DNA from 3 places in the Lysinibacillus sp. C5.1 genome. Region 2 is predicted to be linked to each of the others. Evidence: riboswitches for the same ligand, from Rfam matches in the RefSeq annotation. Region 2 holds a riboswitch; each other region holds the start of a gene.

Region 1 (6,767 bases), 1.7 Mb from region 2:
AGTGCACGCGCAACCATCACTCTCTTTTTTTCCCCTCCAGAAAGGGAACTAAAACTACGTGTTTCTAAATGGGCAATACCTGTTTGAGACAAGGCTTCTTTTACAATATTAAAGTCTTCCTTATTGTCCATCTCAAAAAGTTTTTTATGTGGCGTTCTTCCCATACTCACTAAATCTTTTACTTGAAAGTCGAACAACACAGGCGTTTCTTGACTGACAACTGCTAATTTCTTTGCGATGACTTTACTTGATTGCTTAAATATATCTTGCTCATTTAATAACACTGTACCGCTTTCTGGCTTTAATAAACGATACATATTTTTTAATAGTGTAGACTTTCCGCTACCATTAGGGCCAATCAACCCAACAAACTGCTTTGCTTTTATTTGAATGCTTACTTTCTCTAATATGCACTGATCATGAATGGAGAATGATACTTCCTTTGCTTCTAATGTCATCACCTTTAATCCCCTTCACCAAATGAATAATTGTTTCGACGTAGTAGCCAAATGAAAAATGGTCCCCCACAAAAAGCAGTAATAATACCAATCGGCATTTCTTCTGGGGCTATTAATACACGCGCTAACGCATCAGCCCAAACTAGAAAAATTCCCCCTAACAATGCACTTATGGGGATAACATGTTGATAATTAGAGCCAACTAACAAGCGTACGATATGCGGAATAATTAAACCAACAAACCCGATGGACCCACTTACTGCAACGAGCACACCTGTCAGTAAAGATACGAGTACTATTAGCTGTATGCGAAACTGTTGAAGATTTACCCCTAACGTGACGGCCGCTTCTTCCCCAAGTAGTAATAAATTCAGATTTCGATAGTATAGCCACAACAACCCAAATACGATAAAAAAGACAATGACTGGAATAAATAAATTACTCCATTTTGCTCCTGCGAGACTGCCTAACATCCAATACATAACGGCTTTAATCCCGCCCTCTTCCTTAGACATCATTAACATAAAATTCGAAGTGGCAGATAAGATAAAGGACACCGCCATCCCCGCTAGTAAAAGGCGAAAAATCGAAATACGTCCTCCTACACGCGACAACAAAAATACTAAGACAATTGCCATAAAAGAGCCTAAAAAAGCAGAGACTGAAAGGGCGTAGATACCTAAAAATGAAAACGCCCCTAAAATAATGACAGCCGTTGCGCCCACTGTTGCTCCCGAAGAAATACCTAAAATATACGGATCGGCTATCGAATTACGGACTAGTGCTTGAACAGCAGCACCAGCAACCGCTAAGCCTGCACCAACAACAGCCGCCAGAATCACGCGAGGAACACGGATTTGCCATATAATAATCTCTTGCGAACGACTCCAATCCTCCTCTATAACATGAGGGAATAATGGCACTTTCGAAAGAATTACCTTCCATACATGTAACGGCGTAACTGACACAGACCCAATCATAATGGCCACTGTCATAGACGCAATGAGCACTAGAAAAAGGGTCAAAGAAAATAACATAAATTTTTTATTCATTTGGTTATGAACTCCTTATCAATCATGATAAAGACGAAGCAATAAAAAAGGGCATTCTACGCATACATGCATAGAAATACCCTTAGCTAAACAAATTAGGAGAAATATCCATCAATTGTCCGTAATTGCTTGCATCCTCGTGGGCATTACAGGTATGAACTAACTGGCAGGTCTCCTGGCTTCGATTCATCGTATCTACGATTGCCTTCCCATTTAAAAACAGTGGCTACACTATCATAGAACTCCTCGTTACAGTTGCGGGACAGCGTCGGATTTACACCGACTTCCCTTTTAAGTGATGCTCGTGTTTACAAGCGTCACACCATTAGTATCTGAAATTTTAAAATTATGACGATTCTATCATACATCATTATCGTAGTCTATTATTTCCTTCATTTAGGAATCTATCTTTCCTCATTTCAAACTAAATCCATCATTTCTGCACATTTACTTGCTACATTAAAGACACATCCAAATCGAAGGAGGAAATTCATATGGTATTAAATAAAAATCGGCTCCTAATGTTAGTAGCAGCAATTGCTTTACTAATACTTTCAGCTTGTGCTGATAATACAGCGAAGTCAGAATCTGCTCAAAGCGACAAAACAGACCACGGCGAAGAGATGGAGCATGGGGATGAAATGGATCATTCCATGATGAATCATTCAAGCTCTGGTGAAGTTCCAGCCACTTTAAAAACAGCCGAAAATCCAAAGTTCCCTGTCGGCAGTAAGGCTATTCTTACAGATGGCCATATGTCAGGAATGACAGGAGCCGAAGCGACAATTGTCGGCGCTTACGATACGACAGCATACATTATTTCATTTGAGCCTACTACTGGTGGTAAGACAATTGAAAATCATAAATGGGTGATTCATGAGGAATTAATCGACCCAGGTGAAGCACCTTTATCACCAGGATCAGAAGTAAAAACTGATGCTACCCATATGACAGGCATGGAAAATGCGACTGTACGCATTGATGATGCCGTACAAACGACTGTCTATATGGTCGATTTTGCTTTAACAACTACTGGTGAAGAAATGAAAAATCATAAATGGGTGACTGATAGCGAGCTAGCGACAAAATAATGAGGTTGGGACAAAAGAGAAAAGGTGTTAGATTGATGGCAGTCAATCTAACACCTTTTTTTGCTACGCCGTTGTTGTCCGCTACGGCGGTGCTTTCCGCTCAGCACAGTAAGCCGCAACCCTCGCTAACGCGCGGTCTGTTACGTCTTACATTGTATGCTGTTCTGAGCAGGAGTCACCGCTTCCGCTACCAACAACTAGTGAACACTTCTAATTTTTTATTTATTGCAAAAGCAAGAAAAGATAAGTTCTCCATATAGCAAAAATTTATGAACACCTTTTCTCTGTTCCTTAAATTTTTTTAGTTATGTCCCAGCCTCATTCTAAAACCTTTTTGTCACCGCTTTTATGCCATTTATAGCCGATTCCCCACACTGTCTGTAAATAATCATCCACTGGAAAGCCACTTTTTCGAAGCTTATCCCGTAAATTGCGGACATGTGAATCAATCGTTCGGTCTTCAATTGCTACATTATATCCCCATACAGTGTTGATTAAATGCTCTCTAGAGAAAACTTTATTTTGATAATCAAGAAATAACGCTAACATCAAAAATTCTTTTGGCGTTAAAGAAATCATCTCTTGGTGAAAAGATAACTCAAAAGATTCTTTATTTAAGCGTAGCCCTTCGAAATTAATAACGATTTCTTCAGCCTTTGTTCTTCTTAAAACAGCCTGTATACGCGCTAACAATTCTTCCTCATCGAAAGGCTTTAAAATATAGTCGTCAGCTCCAAGATTTAGCCCTTTTATAATATCAGCCTGTTCCCCTTTTGCCGTAAGCATAATAACTGGTACGTCCCAAAACTTCCTTATTTCCTGACATACTTGCCAGCCATCCATATCAGGCATCATAATATCTAACAGCACTAAATCTATATGATGTTCTTCTAAATATTCTAAAGCATCTCTTACAGACGACCTAGCAATACAATGAAAAGAAGGTTCAAGATAAAGGGTAAGTAACTCTAACATCCTTGGTTCATCGTCAATTAATAATAATGTTTTCATTTGTTCCTACTCCTTAAACAATAATTTAAAAGTAGTCCCTTTGTTTTCCTCACTAACAACGGTAATTTCCCCTCCATGTGCATGAACGAGCTCCTTTACAATGGCAAGTCCTAATCCTAAACCGCCATTGGCACGCGTACGAGATTTATCAACCCTATAAAAACGTTCAAAAATATAAGGTAAATCCTTCTGCGGAATTCCTTTTCCGGTATCTTTTATAATAATTGATACGAAATGATTGTTTCTTTCCACTTGTAAGAAAATCGAATCTCCTGAGGAACAATAAGTCAGCGCATTATTTAACAAATTCAAAAAAATTTGCTCCAACCTTATTGTATCAGCCAATAAAGTTAGTCCCGCTTCACATTGCACAAAAAGGTCAATTTGTTTTTCATGGAAAGCAGGTCTTAACTTTGCCTCAATACTTGCCACAAAGTCATCCATATGAAGACATTCTTTGTTTATAACAAATGCATTTTCATCCATTTTTGCTAAATCAAATAAGTCTTTTATTAACCTTGATAATCGATTCGTTTCCTCAATAATAATACGTAAATACTTTTGACGATCTCGTTCCGATAAATCTCGTTTATAAAGAATATCTGTATAACCTTTTATAAATGTAATCGGTGTTCGCAGCTCATGAGCAATACTCGATAAAAATTCCTTTCTTTCCTCTCGTAAATGATTTAAGTCATTAGATAATAGTTGAATAGCATTCGCAAGATCACTTAATTCATCTTGACCATTCGTTGAAAGGGCTACTGTAAAATCCCCTTTACTCATTTTTAGTGTTGCTTCTTTCATTTCAATTAATGGACGAGCAAGCTTTCTAGATAACACAATAATCACTACAATGGTCACCAATCCCGACACAAGCCCAACAATTAGGAAGTGTTTATTTAATCGCTCCATTAAGGCATGGATAGAATCTGTATTTTGGAACATAAAAACATAGCCAATGGTCTTTTGCTGTTTTTGAATTGGACTAACGGTCGCTATATACTTTTCATCTTGCCAATTGTTCTCTAGCACCTGACCATCATAAGGTACACTTGCTCCAAGCCTCTGTAAATATGCTTTTATATCAAGGTGCGGCGAAGAAGTAGCTAAAATTTTGCCAGCACGATCTGCAATCACAACGTCCGTATTATCTCGGGATTCCATTAATACTATATGTGATAACGTTTCCTTTTCGAAATTTTGCTCCAATATCTTTCGATGCGAATTACCCGTTGTCTGCAAGTTTGTTAGTTCTTCATCAACTCTCGAATTCGTCAAAGAAAGATGCAAAAATAACATCATAAATGTTTCGATGCAAAACAATGTGATAAAAAAGATAATGCCAAGCTTTAGTGAAAGTTTTTTCATCCTGTAACCACCTATATTTCAAAATGATAACGTGTAAGTGTGAAGATTTTATGCAGAAGAAAGATACTTCTATTAAATAGTATAAAATAAAAACTACATGCTCATTGATTTTTCACCCTATGTAGTACTTAATTCAAATAAGAATGAGCTCTATATTAGAAAGATATAGGAGGTACGTTTTCCTCGATTCCTGCTGGAAAAGCATGACTCTTTAGAGCCCGTACAATGCCAACAACTCTAAAAAAAGAATGCTAATAAGTATGTCGTATACTTATTAGCATTCTTTTTTATTAAATATAATTTTTAACCCAATCTAAGAAGTTTCCAATTACTGAATCAAGGAATTTGACAGTCCCCTCATCTGTTAAATTACCTTCTTCATCAAATTTTGTGTGGACAGCGCCAATATAAACATCATTACCACTTAGCAATGGTGAATTAATGCCAGGTGAGAATAAAATATCACGTAAATGTAATTGCGCTTTAACCGTTCCTAAGTTCCCCATAGATGCTCCCATCATAAAGGATGGTTTACCAATCATTACTTTATCCACTCGTGATAGCCAATCTATAGCGTTTACCATCACCCCTGGCACCGTTCCGTTATATTCTGGTGTTATCCATAGGACCGCGTCTGCGGCTTTTACTTTTGCTTTGAAATCTAAGACAGTTTGTGGTGCTTCATTTTCAATATCTTGATCGTACATTGGTAAATCTCGTAAGCTTAATACCTCTAGTTCAAACTTTTCTGTATAACGTTTTTGCATAAACTTTGCTAATTGCATATTATAAGATTCTTTACGGATACTACCTACGATTGCTACTACTTTCACGATATTTCCTCCTAAGTGGTTACTATTTTTAATATTGGTTGAGCATTTATATTTTATACTGCATTAATAATAGGTAGTAAACTCTTCAACAGGTTTACGATACCCTCTTAAACCCTTACTACTTTCCTTTTCCTTACCGATTGTCATCATTAGTACAATTTCATGTGTTGCTGGCACATTGAATAGTGCACGCATTTGTTGTTGATCAAAGCCAATCATCGGACATGTATCCCAGCCACGATTTTTAGCTGCTAACATAAAGAGCATAGCCGAAAGTGATGCATTACGAATTGCATCTTCCTTCATAAACACTTCGCCACGTTCTTCGTAAAACTTTGTATTATCGTCTATAAGATTGTCAAGCTCACAGTTTGTAATCATACCTAAATCAACCATACCTTGACTAATATGAGCCGTTTGCTTGTAAGCTTCTTTATCTCCTAATACTAAAATAACACCGGACGCTGAATGTACTTTATATTGACCATATGCAGCCTCACGTACTTTTTCTTTTAATTCTTGATTTAACACAACAATATATTCCGCGTGTTGCAAGTTGAATGCTGAAGGTGCAAGCTTAACATCTTCTAAAATGGGACGGATATCCTCCTCCGTCATTGTAATTCCCTCTATAAAATTATTTGCCGATCGACGTTTATCAATTAACTTTGTAAACTCCATTCTGACGTCCTCCAGTCATTCATTTTGCTTCGGTAGTACTGTCTACAGTCATAATCAAAGACCTAACTAGCATTTACTTTCCAATTTGCATATTGTACAAGGGAAAGTTATTATTCATATTCTTTCTCAAATGGTATCTTACTTCTAACAGTATCAATTGGACGAACAAGTTCTTCAATTTGTGCGCGCTTAGGCTCTAGGAAAGGTGGTAATGATAATTTTTCTCCCAATGTTTCATAAGGTTCATCTCCCATAAAGCCAGGTCCATCT
Region 2 (6,767 bases):
AAAGGAAGAATACGTAATCACATCTGGCTCCACTAATTCACTTTGATCTACGCCTGGAACTGTGTATTCCGTTAAAGAAGTCCATCCATTTTCCTTAAAATAATAGATATTATGTGGCTTCGTCGCACTTCTTCCTAATAAATACAAATTACCGGATTTTGTGACGATAAGTTTTTCAATAATACTGCATGGTGAATCGAGTTCTTCCCAATTATTCGATAACAAATCATGCTTATACAAATGATCTTCTACACCTTTTTCACTGATGACATACAGACACTGCTTTTCTTTGTTATATTTCAACGTAGTAAAGCTTTCATTCTCTAAATCTTTCAATTTTACAAACTCATTTGTCTCTAAATTATAGGAAGCCAAATACGTAAAATCAGCATTGTAATTTGTTAATAAATAGATGAGGTTATCGGATACAAACACTGCGTCACCGACCGTATGTTGCTGATCTGTTGGCGGAGTCAGGAGAATATGCTCCTCTCCTCGTTTAGCGTATAGTAGTGTATTGGTATTAGCAAAATGTTTATAGTAAAGGGCTACCTCTTCATTCGGGCTAAAATCGAGTAAAAAAGTGGGCGCATCTTTTCCCACAAGAACTGTTTTTTCCTCACCTGTCACCAAGTCATAGACATATGCATTTAAATATGTTGGATTTTCTTTCGAAGATGTATAATAAAGCTTGTTCCCATCTTCAGATAAAATGGGCACAGAATTGCGAGTTCCTTCTTCATAAATAATTTTTTTCATTGTTCCACCTTGAAGTGGAATTCCATAAAATTGCGTATTTTCGTCCCCATTCCTGTCAAAACCAGCAATGATAAACCGTCCTTGTTTGTCATAGATAAGCCCTTGGCAGCTTTGGTCAATGAAAGTAAGCTGTGTCGGGAACGTATTTGGTAAATTCATCGCCCATAAATTATACTTGCCACTTAAATTTGTACTGAAAACTAGCTGTTTTTCATCTGGACTCACCGCAAAATCACCAATCGAAAATGTTCGTAAAAACTGTTCTACATCTGGTTTAGAAAAAGATATCAAATTCAACACTCCTTACTTATTTTAAATTGAGTGAAAAGTCTATCTATTTATAAAATATCATTATTACACTTCAATGTATAATATATATGATAAGAAAATGTACTATATGCTATGATTTTACCTTCTGTTTATCATAAAAAAATAAAGAAACTTCCTGATTGATAAATTTCATAGGATTATCTTTAAAGATAACTGCTTCTCCTCAAAAAGCTTCATATTCCCTGAGTAGTAAAGCTTATCTCCATTCTCTTCCCTACAATATTTTAGAAATCTGTCCCTAGTTTTTCTCAATATTGCGATCTACTACATAACTTGTAATAGCTTTAACACTCGGAAGAGTGGGATATCTATCGGTTTCTTCTTGCGATTATAACTTATATACATAAACAAAAATAATGGAGGTAACTCCATTATTCGATAAGGAATATCTATCCTTTTTATTTAACTATTTGGAAAATGAGGAAAATATGTTAAACTAAACATCAAGTGAATAGCAATTGCAGAATAAAGGTGCTCTTTTAAGAGCTTAATAGGGAATTCGGTGCAAAGCCGAAGCTGTTTCCGCAACTGTAAGTGTAGATGACTACAGAAAATACCACTGTCAAACGGGGAAAAATGCCCCCAGTAGATGGGAAGGTTCTGAATAGGATACACGAGCCAGGAGACCTGCCTTTATTCCATCGTATTAACTCTCTTCGGAAGCTAGGAGAACTTACGGCAAATAGATGGACAGGCATATTATTTTATTATGCTCCTTTTCTGTTTACCTTGGATGCTTCCCTTTTTTAAGAGAAGCATCTTTTTTATTGGAGTTAATCGCAAAAACTTTCACTACAATAAAATTAGGAGGTTTTCAAAATGGTTACTTTTAAAAAATGGTGGCATATAGCTTTCGCTTTTCTTTTAGCTGTTTCGCTATTATCACCGACAGCAAGTGCAACAACAGTATTACAACCTACAAATCAAGAGGCACAAACTGCAACATTCGATGTCCAATTATCTGTTGACGGTTTGCATGGTCCCATCCTACCAGCAACAACGGAAATTGCCTCAACTGGCACTACGGCATTATCACTAATGGAAAATACATTAACAGCAAACGGTATTCCATATATAGTTACTATTCATCCTATCTATGGTCCTTATCTTGAATCCGTTGATGGGCGAGCTAGTGGCAGCTTAAATGGTTGGGATGGTTGGGTATACACTGTAAATGGTATTAGCCCAACTGTTGGTTTAGATGCTTATAAATTAGAGCCTGATGATAAAGTTCATATTTATTATACGACATGGGCTAAGCTGGGCACTGCTAGCACAGTGGATGTAGGACAAATAAATCCAAAGGTTACTGTGGATTTAACGGGTGACCTATTTCTAACAAATGCCTCTAATATTGCTAATTGGACAATTAACACAGGTACTACAGCGCTAACAGCTCAATCAATTACTGTCAACACAGATCAACAAGCAGTTATCACATTTTTTGGACAAGCTGAAGAAGGTAATATCTCGATTACAGCCTCTGCAAATGCACTACTTGGTGGTTCAACAAGTGAACCATTAACAATTGACGTAACACCCAATAACTAAGTAATTAAGTACTGAAAAAGTGAATCCATTTTAAAGAAATGCACTTTTTCAGTACTATTTTTTAGATATTACTAGCAACATCTCTAAAGGAAGTGAGTTTTCAAATGGATATTTTTAAAAAGCAAATACATTTAGTCATTATCTTTATTTTAATATTTTCGCTATTATCCCCTGCTGCCACTGGCAAAGCACAGCATCTTGAAGGAGAAACATACGAACAAAATACTTCAGACATAAATAACACAGAAATAGACAATCCAAATGAACAATTAACTATGACGCCATTAATAGAGAATGCGCCGAATACAATTAGTGATATTCAATTAAATACGACAGAACCTTTATTTTTAACAATTGGAGAAACATCGCAACTTGCTGTAGCTAGCTCAACAACAGAAGATAGTACCCTAATTGAATGGTCATCGAGTGCTCCTACAATTACAACAGTTGACAATCAAGGATTAGTTACAGCGATTTCAATTGGGGATGCTCAGATTAACGCAAAAGTTGGTGAAGTATCTAAGGCAATTTATGTATATGTTATTACACCTGAAGAACAAAACTTTATAAATTTGGTGAATAGCCTCCCAGAAATTATAGTTGCTGATGAGGTAACAGCTATACAATTAACAGCAGCTCGCAAAACATATAGTGCATTAACACTAGATCAAAAGAAAAAAGCATTAATAAGTAATTACAATAACAAACTTGGTGAAAAAGAAGGCCAACTGGTAGAAGCCTTCATTAATTCTATTCCTTCATTTGATACATTCGATGAAACAATTGCTCAACAATTAATAAATGCTCGTACGAAATGGAACGCTTTACTACTAAATGAAAAAAAGAAACTAGTGCAAATAGAGGCTATCTTAATAGAAAAGGAACTGAAATACGTCGGACTTTTAATTTCTACTATTTCGTCATTAGAAATAAGCAATGAAGAGTTAGGTTCACTATTCAATACTACTCGTAAAATATACAAAGGAATACCAGCACAGCAAAAAGTAAATGTAACAAATTACCAATATCTTGTAGATAAAGAAATCGAATATGTTATATATTTAATTGACTCTCTTCCTGAAACAATTCAGATTGCTGATGAGGCAACAAAAAAACAATTAGAAGAAGCTCGGACAACATACAATGCCTTAGATAAAAATCAAAAAACTAAAATAAATAATTATCAAGAGCTTGTAGATAAAGAAAACATTTTCACAACAGCCCCTCGGATTCAAGAAGTGATATTTAAAATAAACGTGCTCCCCCCTATAGCCTCGGTTACATGGGCGGATCATTTGAAAGTTAATGCAGCACAACAAGCCTATGATAATTTGTCAGCTCAAGAAAAACAATCTGTATCAAATTATAATAAGCTAGAGACTTTACAAAAGCGATTAGTAGAATTGAGACCAACAACGATTAAAGCCTATAACTCTGTTGGTCAATATTTAGTATCAAGCTCACCGCAGCCTGTCTATCAATCAGAGTGGACTATTTTAACACTTGCACGTGGTGGTTATGTCAATTTATCAAATAGTTATTATAGTAAATATTATAAAAATATAGAGAATCATGTAAAATCAAACAGTGGCGTAATCGCCTCTCAAGCAACAGATTACTCTCGGGTAATAATAGCTCTTACAGCTATCGGGAAAGATCCTACAAATGTCGCTGGCTATAATTTAGTTGAAAAATTAAAAGATTTTAATTTTGTAACACGTCAAGGCATCAACTCTGCCGTCTTCACTTTAATTGCACTCGATACATGGGACTTTGAATTACCTAAAACAGCTACAACAACACGTGAAAAATTAATTAAATATATTTTACAAAGACAATTAAACGATGGTGGCTTTGCCTATGCTGGTACTGAAGCTGACCCTGATATCACCGCAATGGTCATTCAATCACTCGCTCCATACTATCAAAGTAATGCAGAAGTAAAAACAGCCGTTAATCGTGCAATTGATACATTAGCAGCTATTCAATTACCTAATGGCGGATATAAGTCAGATAACTTTGAAAATGCTGAAAGTCCAGCACAGGTTGTGACTGCTCTAGCAAGCTTAGGGATAAATGCTAACAACGATAATCGTTTTAATAAAGTCATTTCTAATATCATGACATATAGCTCAGAAGATGGTGGCTTTAAACATGTATTAATCGAAAACAAAGCAAATGGCATGGCAACGGTTCAGGTTGGCTATACATTAGCAGCATACAACCGTTTATTAAATAATCAAACTGCTCTTTACGATATGTCAGATACAAAGTCAGATAATACTGGAAATAATCCAGGAGATATTGACAATGGAAGCGATGGAGAAGAACCTTCCAACCCTGATGATAAAGGAAATCAACCTTCTAACCCTGATGGACAACCTTCTGATAATGAAGAAATTGGTTATACGACATTCTCAATTCGAATTTCGTCTTCTGAAGTGCCATTAAAATCAACATCAACTAAATTATTTGCTGGTGAAACTGCTTTTGACGTTTTAAAACGAGTAACATCGGAAAACAGTGTTGCCTTAAGCTATCGTCAAACAGAATATGGAACATATATTGACGGAATTGCGGGTGTTTATGAATTTGACCGAGGTCCTTTAAGTGGTTGGATGTATCGTGTAAATGGTCAATACCCTTCTTATTCTGCGGCACTTTACACACTATCCCCTGGTGATTCAGTTGAATGGCTTTATACGACCGATTTAGGTAAAGATGTCGGTGGATATGTAGAAGATGGAAGCGAAAAAAGTGGCCCTCTAGCTGAAGAAAACAAAGAAAAATGCAAGGGTGAAAATACAGAAAATTGCAAAGAGACAGAAAAGAATTGTGCAGGCGCAGATACACAATGCGCTGAAGAAATGAATAAAGGGAATAAAGGAAATGAAGAAAACAAAGGAAACAGAGGAAATGTAGATAATCCAGTTGCTGAAATTACTATTGAAGATGGTAGTAACAAAGCAATTATTACATCCAAACATATTAAAGAATATCTTGAAAAGAATGTACAAAAGTTTGTTATTCAAAGCAAAAATAATTTCAAAATAGAAATTCCAACTTCTATATTTACTAGAATTAAGCTTACAGAAAGTGAGCAAATAATTGCCTCGGTAACGAAAGAAGCTAAAAATAAACAATTCACTGTCAAATTCGGTATTGAGGCTACTAATGGTAAAACAAAGTCAATTACTATAGATAAAGAATATTTAAAAGTTACGCTACTTGCCAACGAGTTAAAACCGAATATGGTCGTTTTACAGCTTGATGGTAGTGAATACAAGCCTGTTCCACATAGAATTGTGAACGGTGAAATTGTTCTCTTCACAAAATCTAGTGGTACATTCGTTGTAACAGAAAGTACAGTAACATTTAACGATATTGCCCATTTAGCTAATAAAGAAGAAATTGAATTTTTAGCGAGCCGTCTTGTAATCAAAGGAACTACACCAGAGACGTTTGAGCCATATAAACCAATTACTCGTGCGCAATTTTCAGTATTAATCAGCCGTGCACTTGGTTTACAGGCAAAAGGTGAAAATCCATTTAACGATACAGAAGGCAAATGGTATGCAACAGATATTCAAGCTCTGTTCGAGGCAGGTATTACAAAAGGCACAACTTCTTCAACATTTAATCCTGAAGCTCCGATTACACGTCAACAAGCAGCGGCATTTATGGCACGCATTTTAGAATATTTAAATGCTGATGTGAAAGCCACAGGAGAGGTTAATTTCACAGACGCTAGCAATATTAGCGCTGAATACTTGCCTTATATCGAGCTATTAAATAGCCTGGATATTATGACAGGTAAGCCGGATGGTTCATTTGATCCACGTGCTTCTTTAACACGTGGACAAACAGCAAAAATTTTAAAACGTACGTTAAATATCGCAGGCATCATGTAATTTTCCTTACTAACCCAAGTGATCACAGCATTTGGGTTAGTATCTTTTATAGAATGGAGGTTGTTTTTCAAATGAAACAAAAATTATCGATGTTTATAATGGTACTTGCTTTGTTGTTAATTGTGGTTCCAGTCTCTGCACAGCAAGTATCAACAGTAGATGCTTATGATACAACAGGTCAGTTTTTAGTAAATAAAGCAACAAACCCTTCTTTTG
Region 3 (6,767 bases), 380 kb from region 2:
ACGAAAATAATAACAATGCCTAACCAGTTTTTCTTGTTGTAGCTACTACTTTCCTGCCAATAGACAGCTTCGCCACCGCGTGCCTGCATCGCATTATTTAGTTCGCGACTGCGTTGGAACATTTCGGCAAACAGTGCTGCAATAAGCATGGAAATCGACCGAAGCCATTGCATGGGTGATTGATAACCAAGACGTGCTTGTTGTGCAAGATGAATTTTTTGCATGCTGTTCAAAAAGATAAAAATAAAACGGTATGTTAGCTCTACCAACTCCACAAATAAAGCTGGCAACCGCCATTGCCGTAAGACATAACAAATGGATTGTACGGAAGTCGTTAAAATTAAAAAATATAAACAACTAATACTGCCCAAAACGGTGAAAAACAGGTGCCGCGCTGTTATCAAGCTGTCATTTCCTATAAAAATGGTCCACTGGCTTAGCGAAAATGTCCATAGATGCGCCGGCAAAATACTAGCAGCAGGTGCAATCGAAATCAAAATAGATAGTAAACTGGAGAGCAAGAAAAAACTCGGTAAAAGCAGGAGTTTTGCATAATATTGTAAAGGAATTTTTGCGCCTAAAATGATAAAAGCACTCATTACAAGAAATGTAATGAGTGAAATTTGTTCATCTCTCATGATAAGCGACAATAGCAACAACCCAAGGGAGAACGTCATTTTTTCTAACGGATGAACGGACGCTAGTTTATTCATATAAGCATACTTATCAATGAGTAACATCGTTTAACCTTCTTTATGCTTACCGCGCATATAGCCCACGAAATAGCCAATAAAACCAGCGCCAATAGCGGCTTGTAAGACGAATAATAGACTTTCAATTTCACCACTTGGTGGCTCCCATAAGCTTTCAAACCATGGTTCGTATTCTTTGTTTATTTCACCAATGGCTGCTTCAGCTTCACCATCAGCACCGCCGAATTCAGCGCCTTTTTGGATGAATAGAGGGATGATTGCTAAAAATATCACAATAGCTAATAACAGTAAATTTTTCTTCATGTTAATGTGCCTCCTTTGCAGAGAAAACACGTAAAGCTTTTAATTCGCTTACATTGTATTTTTTTAAGAAATTCATCACAATGACAGTTAAAATCCCTTCACTAATCGCTAGAGGAATTTGTGTTAACGCGAAAATCCCTGCGAATTTCGTGAATGAAGCCATAAAGCCTCCCACTTCTGAAGGGAAGGCAAGTGCAAGTTGAACGGATGTGACAACATATGTACCCAAATCCCCAAGCATTGCTGCAAAAAAGACAGCGAGAGAAAAGGATAGACCGATTTTTTGAGCACCTTTAAAAACAGCATACGCAATCATTGGTCCTACAATCGCCATGGAAAAAGCATTTGCGCCAAGAGTGGTAATGCCACCATGCGCTAATAGTAACGATTGGAATAATAAGACGATTGTCCCAATCACACTCATTGCTAATGGGCCAAACAGGACTGTGCCAAGTCCAACACCAGTAGGGTGTGAGCAACTGCCCGTAACAGATGGAATCTTTAATGCAGATAAGACGAATGCAAATGCCCCTGATAGCCCTAATATCATTTTCGTTTCAGGGTTTTCATCAATTGTTTTGCGAATTGAGCGTAACCCTAAAATAATAAATGGAATCGAAATAATCCACCAAAATATCGCCCATTCAATCGGTAAAAATCCTTCCATGATGTGCATGGCAAATGCTTGTTTTGGTACTAGTAAAAATGCTAGTAGGAAGTAACTAAGTTTCCAAAAAGATAATTTCAAAATCTCTCCTCCTTAAATCAAAATTTTCGAATGTAGCGTGCGCAATAAAAAAAGCACTTCTCCTAATTTAGGAAAAGTGCATAGCTGAAAAAGCAAATAGAATCATCATCTGCTAAGCCGCACACCTATCCTCGTAGGTTGAAACGATCACGTTTTTTTCGGCAGGTCTCCTGGCTTTAGTTCAACGTTTTATAGGTCTTCCCGTCCATTGGACAGTGACATTCTCTATAAAACTCCCTAGTACAGTGGCGGGACCGCGCCGGACTTGAACCGGCTTCCCTTTTAAGCGAAATGGCTACACTTCGCACCGAAAAAAGATGAAATTGTGAGATTTCACGACACAGTGTAACATGTTTTTCCATTCGCAAGCTATCCTTTTTTTATAAAAAAATTTTTTCGTTGTTTGACATTCTAGAAAATTCAGATAAATACAAGAGAATAACGGTCGCTATCAATGAAATACTTGTTGAAATTTTATTAAAAATCTAATAAATGAAAAAGAAATGTTGAAAAGTATGAAAAAAATAGGCTATGATAGAGACAGTTTTTCAATTCATTTTAAAAACTTACAGCATTTCAATTTAATATAGATACATCTATAAGTGCTCGAAAAAGTTCGAGATAATAGGGAAATCGGTGTAAATCCGATACAGCCCCCGCTACTGTAATAGCTGATGAAATCGCAATGCCACTGAAAACTTGGGAAGGCGCGAGAGTAAAAGGAAGCTTAAGTCAGGAAACCTGCTTATTGATGGCATGCAAACTTTTCGGAGGGAGAAGTGAAGCGAGAGCGGATACGTGTATATTCGTTTTTATTTTGGCTTCTACAAAACCTTTACTCTTCGATATAGAGTGAAGGTTTTTTCTTTTTCCTAAAAGTAAATGAGGGGAGAAAAGCAATGACAACTTGGAACTTAGAGGGAATGAAAACGCATCTTTTTATTTGTAATGGCAGTAGCTGCATGAAAAAAGAGGCAGAGGAAATTACCCTAGCAATACGAGATGAAATCGAGAAATTAGCACTTGATAAGGAAATACATACGACAAGAACGCGCTGTAATGGCAGATGCAAAGATGCCTGTGTTGTCATCGCTTATCCACAAGGAAATTGGTATCGTGTGCCATCGGTTGAACACGGAAGAACACTTGTACAAGATTTAAACCATGACTCTTTACATAGTGAACATGTTTTTACACTGAAAGAAGGTACATTACAGCGTACACCGCAAACAACAGCCATTAAAGGCATCGATAAGGTGAAAGAGGGGTAAAAAATGGCGCAAAAAGGAAAGATTTTTGTTGTGGGCTTTGGCCCTGGTGATTTTAACCATATTACGACTCGTGCTGTGGAGGCACTGCAACAAAGTGAATTTATTATTGGCTATAAAACGTATGTTGAGCTTATTCAAGATTTAGTTAGTGCAAAGTCGATTGTTAGTACGGGCATGACAGAAGAAGTTTCACGAGCGCAAGAAGCAGTACGTCAAGCGGAAGCTGGCAATATTGTATCCGTTATTTCAAGTGGAGATTCGGGTGTATATGGGATGGCGGGGCTTGTCTATGAAGTGCTTATTGAGCTTGGTTGGACAGAAGCAACAGGTGTTGAAGTCGAAATCGTACCAGGTATTTCAGCTATTAATTCCTGTGCAAGTTTACTAGGTGCACCGATTATGCATGACTCTTGTACCATTAGTTTAAGTGACCATTTAACGCCATGGAATTTAATCGCCAAGCGTGTGGAAGCAGCAGCTATGGCAGATTTTGTCATCGCTTTATATAATCCAAAAAGTGGTCGCCGTACACGTCAAATTGTAGAAGCCCAGCGAATTTTACTTGAATATCGCTCGCCTGATACGCCTGTAGGTCTTGTCAAGAGTGCCTACCGAGAGCGTCAGGAAATTACGATGACGACTTTAGCAGAGATGCTTGAGCATGATATCGGCATGTTAACAACGGTTATTATCGGCAACTCTTCGACGTTTTTCTATGATAATAAAATGATTACACCGCGAGGCTATCAACGTAAATATACGCTCGGGGAAGAACAACAGCCTTTACGTCCTCATCAGCGTTTAAGAGAAGAAAATGAACCGTGGGCAATGAACCAAGAAACAGGTACTGCAAGCCATGATTTTGCGGCAGATCCAAATGCAGGACGGATGAAAAGTAATATTGCCATTACGCCTGTATCAACACCGACAAAATCGTCTTTAGAAATGGCAGCAACAGCACTTGCAATGGTGCAGGGGACAACTGCAACAAAAGCCACACCAAAGCTAGTTCAACAAAAAATGGAGTCAATTTTTGAACTAGCTGTTAGCCCTGGGGTAGCAAATAAATTTTTTACACCACAGCAGATGATGGCATTGGCTGAAGTGGTGGGAGATGAAGGCACGATGGAGTATACGCCAGACCATCAAATTCACTTGAAAATCCCAACGACAGAACCACAAGCGATAACAGAGAAGTTGAAAGAAGTAGGGTTTTTACTCTCACCAATTGGGGATGTCTTGTCATTAAAGGCATGTGATTTCTGTTATGGGGAGAAGGCTGATTCCATCCCATATGCAGAAGAACTTCAAGCAAAACTTGGTGGGTTGTCATTGCCGAAAACATTAAATATTGGCTTTAATGGCTGTGGTATGGCGTGTTATCGTGCTGTGTTTGATGATATCGGTATTGTTTATCGCAAAAGTAAATTTGATGTCTTTATCGGAGCGAAACCAGTAGGTCGAACAGCACACGCAGCACAGCCGGTCGTAGAGGGGCTAGAGCCAGAACAGCTTATTCCGCTTATTACAGCGATTATCGAGGAATATAAGGCAAATGCACATCCAAATGAACGCTTGTTTAAGTATTTTAAACGAGTGAAAAAAATATTGCATTTTACGTATCAAGATATGTCATCCAAAATAAAAGTAGAGCCAGCACCGTGCGGCGACTAGTGAGGAGAAAAGAAATGAAAGCAATTTTATTTATTGGCCATGGGAGCCGTTTAGCAGCAGGAAATGATGAGGTACGCACGTTTATTCAACAATTGACTCCTTCAATTGACGACAGTTATATCGTTGAAACTTGCTTTTTAGAATTTGAAGCACCTAATATCCCAGCAGGTATTGATGCATGTGTAAAGCGTGGCGCTACAGAGGTGTATGCAGTGCCCATTATTTTATTGCAAGCAGGCCATTCAAAAATTCATATCCCTGCAGCGATTGATGCAGCTCGTTTAAAATATCCGGATGTAACTTTTACATATGGGCGACCACTTGGTGTGCATGAAGAAGTGTTAAATATTTTAACAGAACGTTTATCAGGAACAGGCTTGAATATTAAAGAAAAACAAGAAGATACTGCGATTTTATTTATCGGCCGCGGTGGAAGTGATGCGGATGCAAACAGTGATTTTTATAAAATTGGTCGTTTGCTTTGGGAACAGTTAGATGTCCTAACAGTGGAGTGTGCATTTATGGGCGTAACGAATCCCTCAGTGGACGAAGGAATCGAACGCTGTTATCGTCTTGGGGCGAAAAAGATTATTATGTTGCCGTATTTCTTATTTACAGGCATCTTAATGGAGCGTATGGAGGGGATGCAAAAGAGCTATGCAGCCACATATGCTGATTTAGACATCCAATTGGCGGATTACTTTGGCTACCATCCAAAATTAAAAACGGTGTTGCTAGATCGTATGGAAGAGGCCATTGCAGGAGACGTAAAAATGAACTGTGATACATGTCAGTACCGTATTAATGCATCGGCATTCGTGGAGCATCATCACGACCATGACCACGACCATGGTCATCACCATCATCATCATGACCACGATCACGATCACCACCACGATCATGACCACCATCATGAAGAGGAGCTAGTGAAATGATTTTCATGTTAGCAGGGACAAGCGATGCAAGAAATCTTGCACTTGCATTGCAGTCAGCAGGCTATGCTGTTACAGCTACCGTTGTCACGGATTCAGCTGCTACAAGTCTGGCACAAGTTGGACTGCCTCATTTAGTCGGTCGATTGACGGCAGAGGAGATGGCTGCACTTATTACTGAACGAGGGGATCGTTTAGTCGTTGATGCATCGCACCCATTTGCAGAGGAAGCTTCTAAAAATGCCATGGCAGCGGCAAAAAGTGCAGGTGTTCCATATATCCGCTATGAACGCGCAAATGAGCATTACGAACATCCACTGATTACAGTCGTTAAAGATTATGAGGAAGCAGCACAATTAGCTGCGACAAAACGAGGCGTCATTATGCTGACAACAGGTAGTAAAACACTTGCTACATTTACAAAGGTCTTGCAAGGGTTAGAACATACTCGTGTCATTGCACGTATGCTGCCTCGCCTTGATAATATGGAAAAATGTGAAGCGCTTGGTGTGGCACAACGAGATATTGTAGCTATTCAAGGACCATTTTCAAAAGAGTTAAACGAAGCATTATTCCGCCAATATGATGTCACTTTAATGATTACAAAAGAAAGTGGCAAAGTGGGCTCAGTAGATGAAAAACTAGAAGCCGCTCTAGCATGTGGTATCGAAACGATTTTAATAGCACGACCAAATATCCAATACGGCCAGCAATATTCCTCATTTGAGGACGTACTTCAGGCTGTGCAAAACATACTTTAGGAGGCAATTTAAATGGACTTCAAAACAGATTTTAAACCATTAACAGTAGACCCAGATAAAATTTATGATTATAGTTTCTCAATTATTGCAGAGGAAATGGGCGAACATGATTTTTCAGAGGATGAGTGGAAAGTTGTCCGCCGCATAATCCATGCTTCGGCAGACTTTGAATTAGGACGTAGTGTAATTATTACACCAGGAGCGATTGAAGCAGGGATTAAGTCAATTCTTGCAGGACGTCATGTTATTGCAGATGTGCAAATGATAGAAAGTGGTTCAGGTAAAAAACGTTTCCAAAAACATGGCGGAGATTTACACTGCTATATCGCAGATGAAGATGTGTCGATTGAAGCGAAAAAACAAAA

What was found. A riboswitch is a leader RNA that binds a small molecule or an ion and turns the genes downstream of it on or off. The one in region 2 is predicted to bind cobalamin.
Region 1: another riboswitch for cobalamin. It lies ahead of I5435_RS20470 (FecCD family ABC transporter permease); the one in region 2 lies ahead of I5435_RS11820 (DUF4430 domain-containing protein).
Region 3: another riboswitch for cobalamin. It lies ahead of I5435_RS13735 ((2Fe-2S) ferredoxin domain-containing protein); the one in region 2 lies ahead of I5435_RS11820 (DUF4430 domain-containing protein).

Annotation. Positions count from the first base shown of each region.
Region 1 is NZ_CP066226.1:4,167,032-4,173,798, forward strand. Features, by position in the region: gene I5435_RS20465 (ABC transporter ATP-binding protein) at 1-458, opposite strand, end outside; gene I5435_RS20470 (FecCD family ABC transporter permease) at 464-1,510, opposite strand; cobalamin riboswitch at 1,659-1,852, opposite strand; gene I5435_RS20475 (YdhK family protein) at 2,005-2,601, shown strand; gene I5435_RS20480 (response regulator transcription factor) at 2,920-3,612, opposite strand; gene I5435_RS20485 (sensor histidine kinase) at 3,619-4,983, opposite strand; gene I5435_RS20490 (NADPH-dependent FMN reductase) at 5,274-5,816, opposite strand; gene I5435_RS20495 (nitroreductase family protein) at 5,880-6,497, opposite strand; gene I5435_RS20500 (ring-cleaving dioxygenase) at 6,608-6,767, opposite strand, start outside.
Region 2 is NZ_CP066226.1:2,442,464-2,449,230, reverse strand. Features, by position in the region: gene I5435_RS11825 (S9 family peptidase) at 1-1,050, opposite strand, end outside; cobalamin riboswitch at 1,542-1,738, shown strand; gene I5435_RS11820 (DUF4430 domain-containing protein) at 1,909-2,640, shown strand; gene I5435_RS11815 (S-layer homology domain-containing protein) at 2,745-6,551, shown strand; gene I5435_RS11810 (S-layer homology domain-containing protein) at 6,623-6,767, shown strand, end outside.
Region 3 is NZ_CP066226.1:2,817,731-2,824,497, reverse strand. Features, by position in the region: gene cbiQ (cobalt ECF transporter T component CbiQ) at 1-740, opposite strand, end outside; gene I5435_RS13745 (energy-coupling factor ABC transporter substrate-binding protein) at 744-1,016, opposite strand; gene I5435_RS13740 (energy-coupling factor ABC transporter permease) at 1,018-1,764, opposite strand; cobalamin riboswitch at 1,908-2,091, opposite strand; cobalamin riboswitch at 2,348-2,527, shown strand; gene I5435_RS13735 ((2Fe-2S) ferredoxin domain-containing protein) at 2,664-3,035, shown strand; gene cobJ (precorrin-3B C(17)-methyltransferase) at 3,039-4,709, shown strand; gene I5435_RS13725 (sirohydrochlorin chelatase) at 4,724-5,644, shown strand; gene cobK (precorrin-6A reductase) at 5,641-6,402, shown strand; gene I5435_RS13715 (precorrin-8X methylmutase) at 6,415-6,767, shown strand, end outside.